DNA from 3 places in the Bacillus sp. NP247 genome. Region 1 is predicted to be linked to each of the others. Evidence: predicted binding sites of a transcription regulator. Region 1 holds the regulator's gene; each other region holds the start of a gene.
The links. Region 1 encodes Rex, which represses fermentation and respiration genes when NADH is low (regulators of the CRP and FNR family bind a similar motif). Its sites were predicted from a motif close to TTGTGAAATATTTCACAA; they were not measured.

Region 1 (5,018 bases):
GAGCTTTAACAGCTACTACATTGAATGTACCACGAAGTTTGTTCACTACTAATGTAGCTAACGCTTCGCCTTCTACATCTTCAGCAATGATAAGAAGTGGTTTACCTTGTTGTACCACTTGCTCTAATACTGGTAAGATTTCTTGAATGTTAGAAATCTTCTTGTCAGTAATTAAGATATATGGGTTATCAAGAACCGCTTCCATTTTGTCAGAATCAGTAATCATATAAGGAGATGCATATCCACGATCAAATTGCATACCTTCTACTACGTCTAATTCTGTTGTGAATCCTTTAGATTCTTCTAAAGTAATAACGCCGTCGTTACCAACGCGCTCCATTGCTTCAGCGATTAATTGACCTACTTCTTCATCAGCCGAAGAAATAGCAGCTACTTGTGCGATAGAAGATTTACCTTCGATTGGTTTAGAAATCACTTTTAATTCTTCAATTGCAGCAGTAACAGCTTTTTCGATACCTTTACGAAGACCCATTGGGTTTGCACCAGCTGTTACGTTTTTAAGACCTTCACGAATCATAGCTTGCGCCAATACAGTTGCAGTTGTCGTTCCATCACCAGCAACATCGTTTGTTTTGCTAGCAACTTCTGCTACTAATTTCGCACCCATGTTTTCGAATGCATCTTCTAATTCGATTTCTTTTGCGATTGTTACACCGTCATTTGTAATAAGTGGTGAACCGAATTTTTTCTCAAGTACAACGTTACGACCTTTTGGCCCAAGCGTTACTTTTACTGCGTTTGCAAGAGTGTCGACACCGCGAAGCATCGAACGACGTGCTTCTTCACTAAATTTAATATCTTTTGCCATAATAATTGACCCCCTTGAATTTTTAAAATGTATATAATTAACCGATAATTGCTAAAATGTCACTTTCACGTAAAATCAAGTAGTCTGTACCTTCGTATTTCACTTCAGTACCTGCATATTTTGAGAAGATGATAAGATCACCTGCTGCTACCTCTAAAGCAACACGCTCACCATTTTCAAGCACTCGGCCAGTACCTACTGCAATAACTTTACCCTCTTGTGGTTTTTCTTTTGCAGTTTCTGGTAATACAATACCACTTGCTGTTTTTTCTTCTGCTTGAACAAGTTCAATTACAACGCGATCACCTAATGGCTTTAGCATGAACAATAACCTCCTCATTTTGTTATGTAAATTTTATTTATTAGCACTCAAGTCACACGAGTGCTAACACACTTCTAATAATAAATAATCTCAATTTCTTTTGCAAGTAAAAAAATCATAATTTTTTCGCAAATTACTATATATACTTTTCTATATAGAATCCTTCTTCCACTACCTTTACTATATGAATCGTTGTTTCCACCACTCGTATGTTACAATATGAAAGACACCCTAAGTTGTTTTCGCTAAACACACAACTTTTTCCTGTCTTCTATTTTAATTTCAAATAAAGATTTACAAAAGAATCATAATTCGAATGAAAGTTTATATGATAGGTAGCATATTTACATGTTATCCTACTTTATCTCATACACTAGAGTTAGAAAGGATGGTTAAACCATTTGAAGAAACAATATTGGTGGGTTATCGTTACATACATTTTAATGCAGTTATCAGGCATTGCCGGGTTACCACTTCTCCTGAAAACTGGACTATACGATAATAGGGGATTTACTAGAGAGGAAAAGATTCAGCTCATAACTGGTCATTGGGCTATCATTAGCTTTTTCATTGCATTATGCGTTGTACTTTGGTTACTCAGAACAGATATTCGTGACAGGCATTTAGATAAAACGCGCTCTACTGTTCCAGCTACAATTGGGTGGATTTTTATTGGTTTCTTCTTAGCACTGTTCTCACAAAGCATTGCCGGTATGATTGAAATGCGTTTATTAGGGATTACACCGGGATCTGAAAATACAGCAAGACTTATGGACATCGCAAGAACGACACCTTGGTTCCTTATCGTCATATCTATAATAGGACCTATTTTGGAAGAAATCGTATTTAGAAAAATTTTATTCGGTACACTTTATAAGAAGTTTAACTTCTTTATTGCCGCTATCATTAGTTCACTTGTATTCGCGGCGATTCATTTTGATTTTACTCACTTATTGGTATACACTTCTATGGGGCTCGTATTCGCCTTTTTATACGTAAAGACGAAACGAATTATAGTTCCTATTGCAGCTCATGTTGCAATGAATACATTAGTTGCAATTGCTCAAGTTTTAGTGAGTAATGAACAAATTCAAGAAATGATTAAAGAAGCTGAAAAAATGCAAGGCTTTATCGGAGGATTTTTAGTATGAGAAACTCACCATTGTTCATGGCTGCATTGTACTTTCTTCTTGGATGTATCTTTACACGCTTCGCCATTACGAACGTAACAGATACAATCTGGAATATGTGGACAATACTATTTGCAGTTATGGCAACAATTGATTTTAATTTGGCACTTCGCCTTATATTAGTTAAATTCACAAAGAAAAAACAATAATAAAACGCAGAGGTCATCTCCTCTGCGTTTTATTGTGGATAATTCTTCAAAAAGTAAACAAGCGTTTGTAACTCTACAGCTAAATCAATGTGATGAATTCTTATATTCTCTGACACATTTAAGCGTGCTGGTGTGAAATTTAAAATACCATGTACGTTTGTTTCTGCCAATCTATCTGCCACAGATTGCGCTACTGTAGCGGGTACCGTTAATATTGCCACTTGTATATCAGTTGATAAACGTTCTTCTAATTCATCCAAATGATATACAGGAATTCCTCCGATTTCTGTTCCAACTTTCTCTTCATTAACATCAAACGCCATTTCAATTTTTGTATTATTGTTTTTCGTGAAATTATAATGTAAGAAAGCGGTCCCTAAATTACCTACTCCAATAAGTGCCACACGTGTTATATCATCTTGGTCGAGTGTTTCACGGAAAAATGATAATAAATAATTTACGTTATATCCATATCCTTTTTTTCCTAACGCTCCAAAATATGAAAAATCTCTTCGAATAGTTGCGGAATCAACCTTTACCGCTTCACTCAATTCGGCTGATGAAACACGTTGCTTACCAGAAAGAGATAAGTTTTGGATAAATCGATAGTATAGAGGCAATCGTTTGGCAGTGGCCTGTGGAATTTTTTGCTGATCCATATAACCTCTCCTCTCTTCCTATCTTTATTCGTATACTTGAATCAAATACAAAAGTTTAGCACTCATGAATTTCCTTGTATAATAAAGAGAAGAAGTATTCTCTCTTTATTTTAAACTATACACTATTTTTAGTATGATTGAGAAATATAAACATGGCAAAGTTAAGAAATTATTTGAGGTGAAAACATTGATATTATTACAAGTGAATGGACTTTCGAAATTATACGGTGCAGAAACGATTCTTGCAAACATAAAATTGGAAGTACAAACAAAAGATCGTATCGCATTAGTCGGACGAAATGGAGCCGGAAAATCTACATTATTAAAAATAATGGCTGGCGAGTTATCTCATGATGGTGGTGAAATTATAAAACCGAAAGATGTCTCAATGGGGTATTTAGCTCAAAATACCGGATTAGAAACGTCTTTAACAATTTGGGATGAAATGTTAACCGTCTTTACACACTTGCAGCAGATGGAGACAAAACTTCGAAGGCTAGAGCAAGAGATGGGAAAAGAAGAAAACTTTTCAAATGCGGCTATATACGAGAAATTATTAGCTGATTATGACCAATTACAATTAGATTATAAAGATCAAGGTGGCTATCAGTATGAAGCAGATATACGCTCGATTTTAAGCGGTCTTGGCTTCCCAGTTGAAACACATCAGACGACAATTTCTACATTAAGTGGTGGACAAAAAACGAGATTAGCTCTTGGGAAATTATTATTAACGAAACCAGACTTACTTATTTTAGACGAACCTACAAACCATTTGGATATTGAGACACTAACATGGCTTGAACAATATTTACAAGGCTATCCTGGCGCGATTTTAATCGTTTCCCATGACCGTTATTTCTTAGATAAACTTGTTACACAAGTATACGAAATTTCTAATAAGGAAAGCCGACGATTTGTTGGTAACTACAGTAAATATTTAGACTCAAAATCAGCTCTATACGAGCAAGAGATGAAACGTTATGAAAAACAACAAGATGAAATTTCTAAACTGGAAGACTTTGTGCAAAAAAATATTGCTCGTGCATCTACGACAAAACGTGCTCAAAGTCGCCGTAAACAATTAGACAGAATGGAAGTATTAGCTAGACCATTAGGCGATTCTAAATCAGCTTCCTTCCACTTCGATATTGAAAAACAAAGTGGAAATGATGTTTTACAAGTTAAAGATGCAACTATTGGCTATGATGAAGATCCGATTATTGAACATGTAACTATGCGCTTAACTCGTGGGGATAGTGTTGCTTTAGTTGGACCGAACGGAATTGGGAAATCCACATTGTTAAAATCACTTGTGAATAAGTTACCTCTACTAAATGGTGATGTTTCTTTCGGGTCAAATGTATCTGTTGGTTATTATGATCAAGAGCAAGCTAACTTAACATCTTCTAAGCGAGTTTTAAATGAACTATGGGATGAATATCCCCTGCAACCTGAAAAAGAAATTCGCACTATACTAGGCAACTTTTTATTCACAGGGGATGATGTACTAAAACCAGTATCTTCTCTTAGTGGTGGACAAAAGGCTCGACTAGCTCTTGCAAAACTTATGATGCAAAAATCCAATTTATTAATTCTCGATGAGCCAACAAACCATCTTGATTTAAATAGTAAAGAGATTTTGGAGAATGCTTTAATTGATTACCCAGGTACTCTTCTATTCGTCTCTCATGACCGCTACTTTATTAATCGCGTAACGACAACGGTTGTTGAGTTATCAACAGAAGGTGCGCAAGAGTATTTAGGTGATTACGATTACTATGTGGATAAGAAAAATGAAATGATTGAACGCGCAGCATTTGAACAACAAGAACAGCAAGAAAATCAGGCACCAGTTCAAAAAACTGT
Region 2 (5,018 bases), 670 kb from region 1:
CTTGTAGTTCTTTTTGTGTTAAACGCGGATGATATTCCACTTGGTTAATCATCGGTTTAATTTCTGCACCTTCCATTACATCCTTCAGGTGATGGATTTGGAAGTTACTTACACCAATTGCACGCGCGCGCCCTTCCTTATAAAGTGTTTCTAACGCTCTCCACGAATCTTTATATTTCCCTTCTACAGGCCAGTGAACAAGATATAAATCTAAATAATCTAGTTCTAATTTTTTTAAGCTCTCTTCATATGCAGCAATTGTTGTTTCATATCCTTGATCCGCATTCCACACTTTTGAAGTGATAAATAATTCTTCTCTTGAAATCCCAGTCGCTTCGATTCCAGCACGGATTCCTTCACCTACTGCTTTTTCATTTCCATAAATCGCAGCTGTATCGATGCTGCGGTATCCAGCTTTAATCGCCGCCTTTACAGCCTCTACAAGTTCTGGTCCTTCTTCTACTTTAAATACACCTAAACCGAACCAAGGCATTTCTACACCGTTATGCAATGTTGTTGTACTTTGTAAATTTTTCATTATTTTTTCTCTCCTTTATTTCACTTGATCTCTTTTTTCTAATGTCATACTCCACGCTGCTAAAATAACAGCACCTACTACCATAATGCCGCCTACCCAAGCTGTATGAATTAATCCTAACGAATTCGTTACAATACCACCTAAATAAGCCCCAAGAGCGATTCCTGCGTTAAATGCTGCAATATTCATTGCTGATGCAACATCGACAGCACTCGGAACAAATCTCTCAGCCAATATAACGACATACACTTGTAGTCCTGGAACATTCATAAATGCAAATAGCCCCATGAAAATAATTGTGATTATCCCAGCAACTTTAAATGGTGCTGTAAATGTTAAAACAAATAATACAATTGCTTGAATAAAGAACATGTAAAATAACGCTCGAATCGGATTATGATTTGATAATTTTCCACCGATCATATTCCCAATCGCAATTGCAATCCCGTACACTAACAAAATGATTGTAACGGTACTTGCTTTAAATCCTGTTACTTCTTGTAATAGCGGAGATAAATACGTAAATGTTACAAACGTTCCCCCGTATCCTAATGCGGTAATGATGAAGACGAGTAATAGTCTTCCATTCGTAATAAGTTTGAATTGATCACGAAATGATACAGGCGTACCCTTTTTTAAATTAGATGGAATTAACATACTGTTTGCGATTAAAGCAACGATTCCAATTACCACAATCACCATAAACGATGCTCTCCAGCCAAATTGTTGACCAATAAATGTTCCAATTGGGACACCTGTAATCGTCGCAACCGTTAAACCAGTAAACATAAAAGCAATTGCGCTAGCACGTTTATTCTCTGGTACAAGTGCAGCTGCAATTGTTGAACCAATCGACATAAAAACACCATGTGCAAATGCAGAGACAACTCTCGCGATAAGCAAAACAGTAAAACTCGTTGCTACCGCCGCAATTCCATTACCGATAATAAAGACAATCATAATCCACATTAATAAAGTCTTTCGCGACATACTAGCCGTTAACGAAGTTAAAACGGGAGCACCAAACGCTACTCCTAACGCATATAAAGATACGGTTAAGCCCGCTGTTGTAACAGAAACATGTAAATCCTCCGAAATAGATGGTAATAAACCTACACTAATAAATTCGGTTGTACCAATTCCAAACGCACTAATTGCTAGTGCTAATAAAGCAAACATACTTCTTCGATTTGTCTGAACAGCCGAAGAAGATACTGTATATGAATTCAATTGAACTCCTCCTTAATGCAAGAAATCCAATCATAATAGTATGATAAAAAGGCCTTTTTATCTTCTACAAAAATAACTTTATTGCTTACAAATGCTATTATGAATGGTTTCATTCTTTTTTTGAAGAACGCACTTTAAAGTACGATAGGTACCAAAAAGTAACATAGGCACTTTTTAGTACCGTACTACTCATTTCCCTCTTACATATGCTATTATGAAACATATTCAACACGATAAAAAGTACGTACTTTAAAGTGCTATAGGCACTAAAAAGTAACATTTAAGTTATTTAGCTTCTTTCGTTGAAAAACTGAAATCTACATTCATCAAAGGAGATTTTTATATGAAAAAATACAATATTCCTGTAGAGGCGACTTTAGAAGTAATCGGCGGAAAATGGAAGGTCGTTATTCTTTGCCACTTACAGAAAGGGACTAAGAGAACAAGCGAATTAAAACGTTTAATGCCTGGTATTACACAAAAGATGTTAACCCAGCAATTACGCGAGTTAGAAGTAGACGGGGTTATTCAAAGAAAAGTATACAATCAAGTACCACCAAAAGTAGAATATTCTCTTACTGACTACGGATGGTCTTTAGAATCAATTCTCGATTCTCTTTGTACTTGGGGCGAATGCCATCTTGAAAAAAGCGGTAACACATCGATGCTAATTACAGAGGGTGAACAATAAGAAAAAGGAAAAAATGAACAAATATTTGTCCGTTTTTTCCTTTTTTTCTATATATATATGTACATTTCTAACTTAAACAAAATAATTTATGCGCTTTCATGCCTTGTCAGTACTAGGTTATACGCTCAATATCAAATAATTAGGAATCATTTTTATGTTAACATAGGTGTATATAGTATATAATATAGGATATATATTATATACACTTTCCGATAAAGGAACTTTCCATTATGCGGACAAGCCATGTATCGGACAGTTCATAAATAATAGGTAGGACATTATGGTTTTGGATTTATGATTTCAGCTTACTTGCTATCATAAATTTAAAGGCATTTTATTGTGCTTTGTGAAACTTTGTATAAAGTTTCGCAAGCGTTTAGCTTACCTATCAAAAATAAGAGTATTGCTATCGTAAAGGAGAATTGGAGATGCCAGAAACTATGACTCAAACAAAGCCAGAACAAGAAACTGTACAAATTTCTGCTAGCCAAGGACAACTTGATGTACTTGATCAGTTGTTAAAACCTGAGGTACAAGAATCATTAACAACACTAGTGGAACAGCTTCCAAAATTAACTGAGCTTGTTAACATTTTAACTAAATCTTATGACTTCGCTCAAACTGTTGCTACTGACGAAGTATTAAAAAGCGACACTGTTAGCGCAATTACAGAGCTTGTAGAACCTGTAAAAGATACAGTGAAAAGCATGGCTGCAACTGCAATCGAAGCGAAAGATCGTGCTGATGAAAGCAGCGAAGTTATCGGCCTGTTCGGTCTGTTAAAATTACTAAAAGACCCACAAGCACAAAAAATGTTCCGCTTTGTTAACGCATATCTTCAAGTTAGCGCAGAACGTAATAATAAATAATTTAACTTATAACAACAATTAGTAAAGACGGGGGATATCATACTATGTCAAAACAAATTGTCATCTTAGGCGCTGGTTATGGCGGTCTTCTTGCCGCTTTAAACGTACGTAAATATTACAGCAAATCAGAAGCACAAGTTACAGTGATTAACCAATACCCAACACACCAAATCATCACTGAACTACACCGCCTTGCAGCTGGTAACGTTGCTGAGCAAGCAATTGCAATGCCACTTACAAAGCTTTTCAAAGGTAAAGATATCGATCTTAAAATCGCAACAGTTGAGTCATTCTCAGTTGATAGCAAAGAAATCAAACTAGCTGGTGGCACTACTTTATCTTACGATGCACTTGTAGTTGCTTTAGGAAGTAAAACTGCTTACTTCGGTATTCCAGGACTAGAAGAAAACAGCATGGTATTAAAATCTGCTGCTGATGCAAACAAAATCTACAAACACGTTGAAGACCGTATTCGTGAATACGCTAAAACGAAAAACGAAGCTGATGCTACAATCGTAATCGGTGGTGGCGGATTAACTGGCGTTGAGCTAGTTGGTGAGCTTGCTGACATTATGCCTAAACTTGCAAAAAGCCACGGCGTAAATCCAAAAGAAGTTAAACTTCTTCTTGTTGAAGCAGGTCCAAAAATCCTTCCAGTATTACCAGACCATTTAATCGAACGTGCAACTACTAGCTTAGAAGCACGCGGCGTTACATTCTTAACTGGTCTTCCTGTAACAAACGTTGCTGGCAATGAAATCGACTTAAAAGACGGTCAAAAACTTGTTGCTAACACATTCGTTTGGACAGGTGGCGTACAAGGTAACCCATTAATTGGTGAATCAGGTCTTGAAGTAAACCGTGGACGTGCAACTGTTGATGCACACCTACAATCTACTTCTCACAAAGACGTATTCGTTGCTGGAGACAGCGCTGTTGTCTTTGCTGAAGACGGTCGTCCATACCCACCAACTGCACAAATTGCTTGGCAAATGGGTGAGTTAATTGGATATAACTTATACGCAGCACTAGAAGGCAAAGCATTCGAAGAGTTCGCACCTATAAACTCTGGAACACTTGCTAGTCTAGGACGTAAAGATGCTGTTGCTACAATCGGAGCAAGCAATACTCCGCTTAAAGGTTTACCAGCATCATTAATGAAAGAAGCAAGTAACGTTCGTTACTTATCACACATTAAAGGTCTATTCAGCTTAGCTTACTAATCTGAATATAAGCCCGAATCATGCCCTGCATGGTTCGGGCTATTTTTATCCGTAATTCTCTCTAACTTATTTATTCGGCAGAAGAATAATATAATCCTCTTTAATTATCAAAATATACTGACTCTTTTATGTCGAAATTGTGTATACGAAAAGAGCGGAAGTAGATATCTTACCTACTTCCACTCTTTCACAAGAACTATTCTCCTAATTTCACTAAGCTGTAGTTCTTCTTCCCTTTACGAATAATAATAAATCGTCCATCAAATGAATTTTCTACAGTAACATCCGTAGCTACATCCGTTACTTTTTCACCATTCATAGATATAGCTCCATTATTAATGTCTTCACGTGCTTGTCTTCTAGATGGTTCAATCCCTAAATCAACTAGCCACTCTACAATATTTTTCGTCTCTTTTGAAGACTGGAATGTTGGCATCTCTTTAAATCCTTGTTCAATTTCATCAGCT
Region 3 (5,018 bases), 1.0 Mb from region 1:
TTAGTATGGGTGCTTCTTCAGCAGCTTTATATAAAATGGGATCAAAAATGGCACCGGCAGCAATGAGTCCATTTACATCTGGTAACCGTGTATCAAAAGGTGTTGGCCCACTTAAAAACTGGACGGATATTCGTGAATTCCCGGCTCCAAGTAAAGAACGATTCCGTGATTGGTATAAAGATCATAAGAAAGGCGGGGACAAATAATGACAGGATTAATTCAAAACCGTGAGTCCTTTCTAGATAATATCGCAAAAGAACTTGGGCGCGCGCGTAAAACAGAAGGCGTAGAACGTCCAGTATGGAAAAGTAATGTGAATGTAGAAACGTTAAAAGATTATTCACAAGAAGAATTGTTAGAAGTATTTAAAAATCAATGTGCAAACATTCATACAACTGTTGTGGAAACGACAAACGACCGTTTACGCGAAGATATTCAAAAAGTAATCGTTGAAAATGGCGGGGGACCTATTATATTATCAGCAGATGAACGTTTTGATTCCTATGGATTGACTTCTTTATTTAAAGAAGAGCTTCCAAAGCAAGATGTTGAAGTAAATGTATGGGATCCTGAGAAAAAAGAAGAGAATATGCGTATAGCGGAAAAAGCAAATATCGGAATTGCATTTAGTGATTATACATTAGCTGAATCTGGTACGATTGTTGTACAAAGTCATAAAGGGCAAGGTCGTTCTTTACACTTTTTACCGACTGTGTATTTTGCTATTATTCCACGTGAAACACTTGTACCTCGTATTACCCAAGCAGTTCAACACATGAACTCTCGAGTAGAAAAAGGTGAAGCAGTGGCATCTTGTATTAACTTTATAACAGGACCAAGTAACTCTGCAGATATTGAAATGAATCTTGTTGTCGGAGTACACGGACCATTAAAAGCAGTATATTTCATCGTATAAAATAGGGGAAAGCAGGCCGGAAAACGGCCTGCTTTTTTAATAGAATAAAGATAATATGAAGTAGAAGTTCTCTCCTTTTTTTGCTATGTTCTTTTGGAAAGGAGAGGAAGGGATGTTCACTTATTTATATGTATTGTTAGTGGGTATGGTGTTTGGCTCTTTTTATATGGTAATCGCAATGAGGGTTCCTGTAGGCGAGTCTATTATTACACCGCGTTCGCATTGTCATTATTGTAAGTATGTACTAAAGCCAAAAGAACTAATTCCATTCATTTCATTTTGTATACAAAAAGGACGTTGTACAAGTTGTAAAAGAAAAATCTCAAGTTTGTACATAATATTTGAATTTGTTACAGGGAATTTATTTTTTCTTACTGTATATGTAATTGGAATAGAACGAGAGCTCATCATCATTTTATCACTCTTTTCTTTACTTCTTATTATTTCAGTTACAGATTTAGTATACATGCTAATACCTAATCGTATTTTAATTTGGTTTGGGATTTTGCTTATTTTAGAATGTATTTTTGTACCGTTAGTTACTTGGATAGATAGTATAGCTGGCAGTGGAACTATATTTATTTTGTTATATTTCATGCAAAAGATTTATCCAGATGGTCTTGGCGGAGGTGATGTGAAATTACTTTCATTACTCGGATTTATAATAGGAGTGAAAGGTATTTTTATAACTTTATTTTTAGCATCTTGCTTTAGTCTTTGTTTTTTCGGAATAGCTATAGCGTTAAAACGTATAAAAATAAAAACTCCAATTCCGTTTGGCCCTTTTATTAGCCTTGGGGCAATATGTTATGTGTTGGTCACATATGCAAAATAGAGAGGAGATAGAAAGTGAATGTATATATGGATGATCAAAGAAGTTGTCCATTCGGATATGTTTTGGCAACTACAGTAGAATCTGCGTTACAATTTGTTCGGAGTAATAAGGTAAACACCCTTTCTCTTGACTATAACATGGGATGGAGGCAAAAGAGCGGATTAGATTTTGTAGAAGCCTTTTGTACGGAAGGTTTATATGTTAATGAGATTTATCTTCATACAAATGATGTCATCGGTATGCACCAGATGAAGCAGAGAATTGAGGAAGGGAAAGAAAAAGGAGAGATCCATCCTCATATTGTCATTAAATATGTAGGGAGCTAAAAACTCCAAAGTGAAACTTTGGAGTTTTTAATGTTTCATATGAGCTTGTAAAGGAATGATTTCCTCTGTTTGAGCGGCTACTAATTCAGTCTCTTCCTGTTTAACATCAGGTGCTTTCTTTGTTAAGTAATGATATACCATGCCAACAAATACAGATCCGCCAATAATGTTACCGATTGTAACTGGAATTAAGTTGTGAATAGCGCCCGCGAAAGTAATTGTATCAGGATGTGGTGATAATAAAGATAAGGCAAACAATGATAAGTTTGCGATACTATGCTCATAACCAGATAAAAAGAAAGTGAAAACGAGCATCATCATCATTAGTATTTTGGCTGTGTCACCTTTCACTTGAGAAGGTAAGAAGCAAGCAAGACATACGAGCCAGTTACATAAAATCGCTTTAAAGAATAATTGCATTGTAGGTGTATTCATCTTTCCTTCAACAACTTTATTCATTAAATGACCGTGATCAATTGCTTCGAAAATGCCAGTTGCGTAAAATAGTAAGGCAAAGAATAAAGCGCCAGCTAAGTTACCCGCATAACAAGCAACCCAGTTGCGAAGTGTATCAGAAATGGTTGTTTCTTTTCTTAAAGTTGCCACTGTGAAATACATTGTATTTCCAGTAAATAATTCAGCACCGCCATATATAATAAGTACGAGAGCAATTCCGAAAAACATAGAAGCAGCTAAATAAGTTGCTGGTGAATCTGCAATATGAAAAAAGTTACCTAATTTAAAACATAGTACAATAATAAAACCGATATAAATGCCAGCAAGTGCAGCGCGAATGAAATATTGCATTGGACTTGTATCTAGCATTTGCTTTTTGCTCTTAGCCAGTTTTACAACATAATCTAATCCTTGTTCTAGCATGAGTAATACGCTCCTTTAGTACATCGTCTATAAATACTCCTTATATGAATAAAGTACATGGATTTGTTCATAGTTTCAATAAGTTTGTGCAATATTTCACAAAAAGGACATACATCTAGAGAGGAAGCGCTTACAAAAGGTAGTATAATGGAATTTTTTTAAAAATAGAGAGGGGATTGGAACGAGGGGAAAAAGAAAAAGCGCTGTAATTACAGCGCTTTTTCGTCTAAATTCTTTTCTACTTTTACTTCTACTTCTTTCGAGAAGAACCAACCGCAAACTGCGATTCCAACTAATACAATCCAGAATGTAAGTTTCCACGGAGTAGATTCTGGGAATGAATGCGGAAGTACATTTAAAGCAGGGTGTGCTAGCGTATAAACTGTTAATTTCACACCAACCCAACCTACAATTAAAAATGCTGCAGTTTCAAGTCCTGGTTTACGTTTTAATATTTGTACGAAAGCAGTTGCTGCAAATCGCATTATAACTAATCCGATAAGTCCACCTGTAAAGATAACGATAAATTGACCTGTATCAAGACTACCAACCGTACCTAATCCTGTTTTCGGTAAAGTCACTGCTAATGCAACAGCAGCTAAAATTGAATCAACAGCGAAGGCGATATCAGCAACTTCGACTTTAAATACAGTCCACCAAAAGTTCTCTTGTTTTTTCTTTGCTTCTTTTTCTTCTGTTTCTTCATGTGTATTCTTTTTAACATACGTTTTAAATAAGTGATTCCCCGCGATAAACATAAGATAAATCGCACCAATTGCTTGCACTTGCCATACATCGACTAGGAACGAAATCATAAATAGTGATCCGAAGCGGAAAACGAACGCTCCTGCTAATCCATAAAATAGTGCTTTCTTTCGTTTTTCTTCTGGTAAATGTTTTACCATAATTGCGAGAACGAGAGCGTTATCAGCCGCTAAAATCCCCTCTAGTGCAATTAGGATGAGTAATACCCAACCATACTCCAATAATAATGATACATCCATGTACATTCTCCTCTCATTTCTATAAAGACTAAACAAGTGAAGAAGTTTCCCATTGTTTAGTTTCCCCATACTCCTGCGTATCAACGGTGGAAGGAATTTGAAAACAAAAAAGACCTCTGCCGTTGATAGGCAAAGGTCTTGCTAGACATATGTAATGAAAATGCCAACAAAGCCGGAAGAACTAAGTTCTACGTAATGACGACTTTGTTTCCAAGAAATAGTTCTTGGACGCTACTCCCCTTTGGAGATATGCTATTATATTCTCATTATATGGATAATTTATACGGTTGTCAACCTGTTAAAATATCTTCGTTTGGATATTTTATTTTTCTTTGTTTTTTACGTGCAAATGAAAAAGCTAATGTTAAAGGCCCCATCTTTCCAAAAAACATCATAAAGATAATAATTGTTTTGCCGATGATTGTTAAGTGTGGCGTCAAATTCATGCTAAGGCCGACAGTTCCAAATGCTGAAAATACTTCAAAAGCACTCATTAATAAAGGAACTTTCTCAGTGATGCTTAAAATTAAAATGGAAAGAAAAATAAACGAAATTGAAATAATAGTAATTGTTAATGATTTGACAATGAGCGTATCTTTAATGGATTTTTTAAACACTACTATATCATCTTGTTCTTGCAAAAATTTAAATACGCCTAAAAACATAATTAAAAAAGTTGTTAACTTAATCCCACCACCAGTTGAAGCACTGCCAGCACCAATAAACATAAGAAGCATCATTAATAAAAGTGAAGGTTTTGATAATGCAGAGATATCAACAGTATTAAACCCGGCAGTACGTGTTGAAACCGCTTGAAAATAAGCAGCCATCCCTTCTTCAAATGGTGTAAAACCTCTCATGGAAATTGAATTATGAAACTCGAATATGAAAATGAAAACTGTAGCAATAATATTGACGATAAGAGTAGAAGAGAGCATAAGCTTTGAGTGCAAAGTAAGGTTTTTAAAGTTTTTCTTTCTTTTTATATCCACGATAACTGTAAAACCAATCCCACCTAAAATAATGAGGGAAGAAATAACGAGATTGACGAGAATGCT

Region 2: KPL75_RS12055 (DUF1641 domain-containing protein) is a predicted target of Rex. The motif match lies at 2,814-2,831, and genes of this name have one in related genera.
Region 3: KPL75_RS20630 (formate/nitrite transporter family protein) is a predicted target of Rex. The motif match lies at 3,041-3,058, and genes of this name have one in related genera.

What each region holds. Positions count from the first base shown of each region.
Region 1 covers NZ_CP076653.1:2,933,474-2,938,491, reverse strand. The annotation lists gene groL (chaperonin GroEL) at 1-829, opposite strand, end outside; gene groES (co-chaperone GroES) at 867-1,151, opposite strand; gene KPL75_RS15590 (CPBP family intramembrane glutamic endopeptidase) at 1,553-2,302, shown strand; gene KPL75_RS15585 (YdiK family protein) at 2,299-2,490, shown strand; gene KPL75_RS15580 (redox-sensing transcriptional repressor Rex) at 2,520-3,149, opposite strand; gene KPL75_RS15575 (ABC-F family ATP-binding cassette domain-containing protein) at 3,337-5,018, shown strand, end outside.
Region 2 covers NZ_CP076653.1:2,259,401-2,264,418, forward strand. The annotation lists gene KPL75_RS12040 (aldo/keto reductase) at 1-538, opposite strand, end outside; gene KPL75_RS12045 (MFS transporter) at 554-1,717, opposite strand; gene KPL75_RS12050 (winged helix-turn-helix transcriptional regulator) at 2,112-2,459, shown strand; gene KPL75_RS12055 (DUF1641 domain-containing protein) at 2,888-3,328, shown strand; gene KPL75_RS12060 (NAD(P)/FAD-dependent oxidoreductase) at 3,373-4,551, shown strand; gene tyrS (tyrosine--tRNA ligase) at 4,748-5,018, opposite strand, start outside.
Region 3 covers NZ_CP076653.1:3,959,569-3,964,586, forward strand. The annotation lists gene KPL75_RS20610 (LutB/LldF family L-lactate oxidation iron-sulfur protein) at 1-206, shown strand, start outside; gene KPL75_RS20615 (LutC/YkgG family protein) at 206-916, shown strand; gene KPL75_RS20620 (prepilin peptidase) at 1,029-1,751, shown strand; gene KPL75_RS20625 (cyclic-phosphate processing receiver domain-containing protein) at 1,766-2,077, shown strand; gene KPL75_RS20630 (formate/nitrite transporter family protein) at 2,105-2,956, opposite strand; gene KPL75_RS20635 (TerC family protein) at 3,166-3,960, opposite strand; yybP-ykoY riboswitch at 4,040-4,212, opposite strand; gene KPL75_RS20640 (TrkH family potassium uptake protein) at 4,251-5,018, opposite strand, start outside.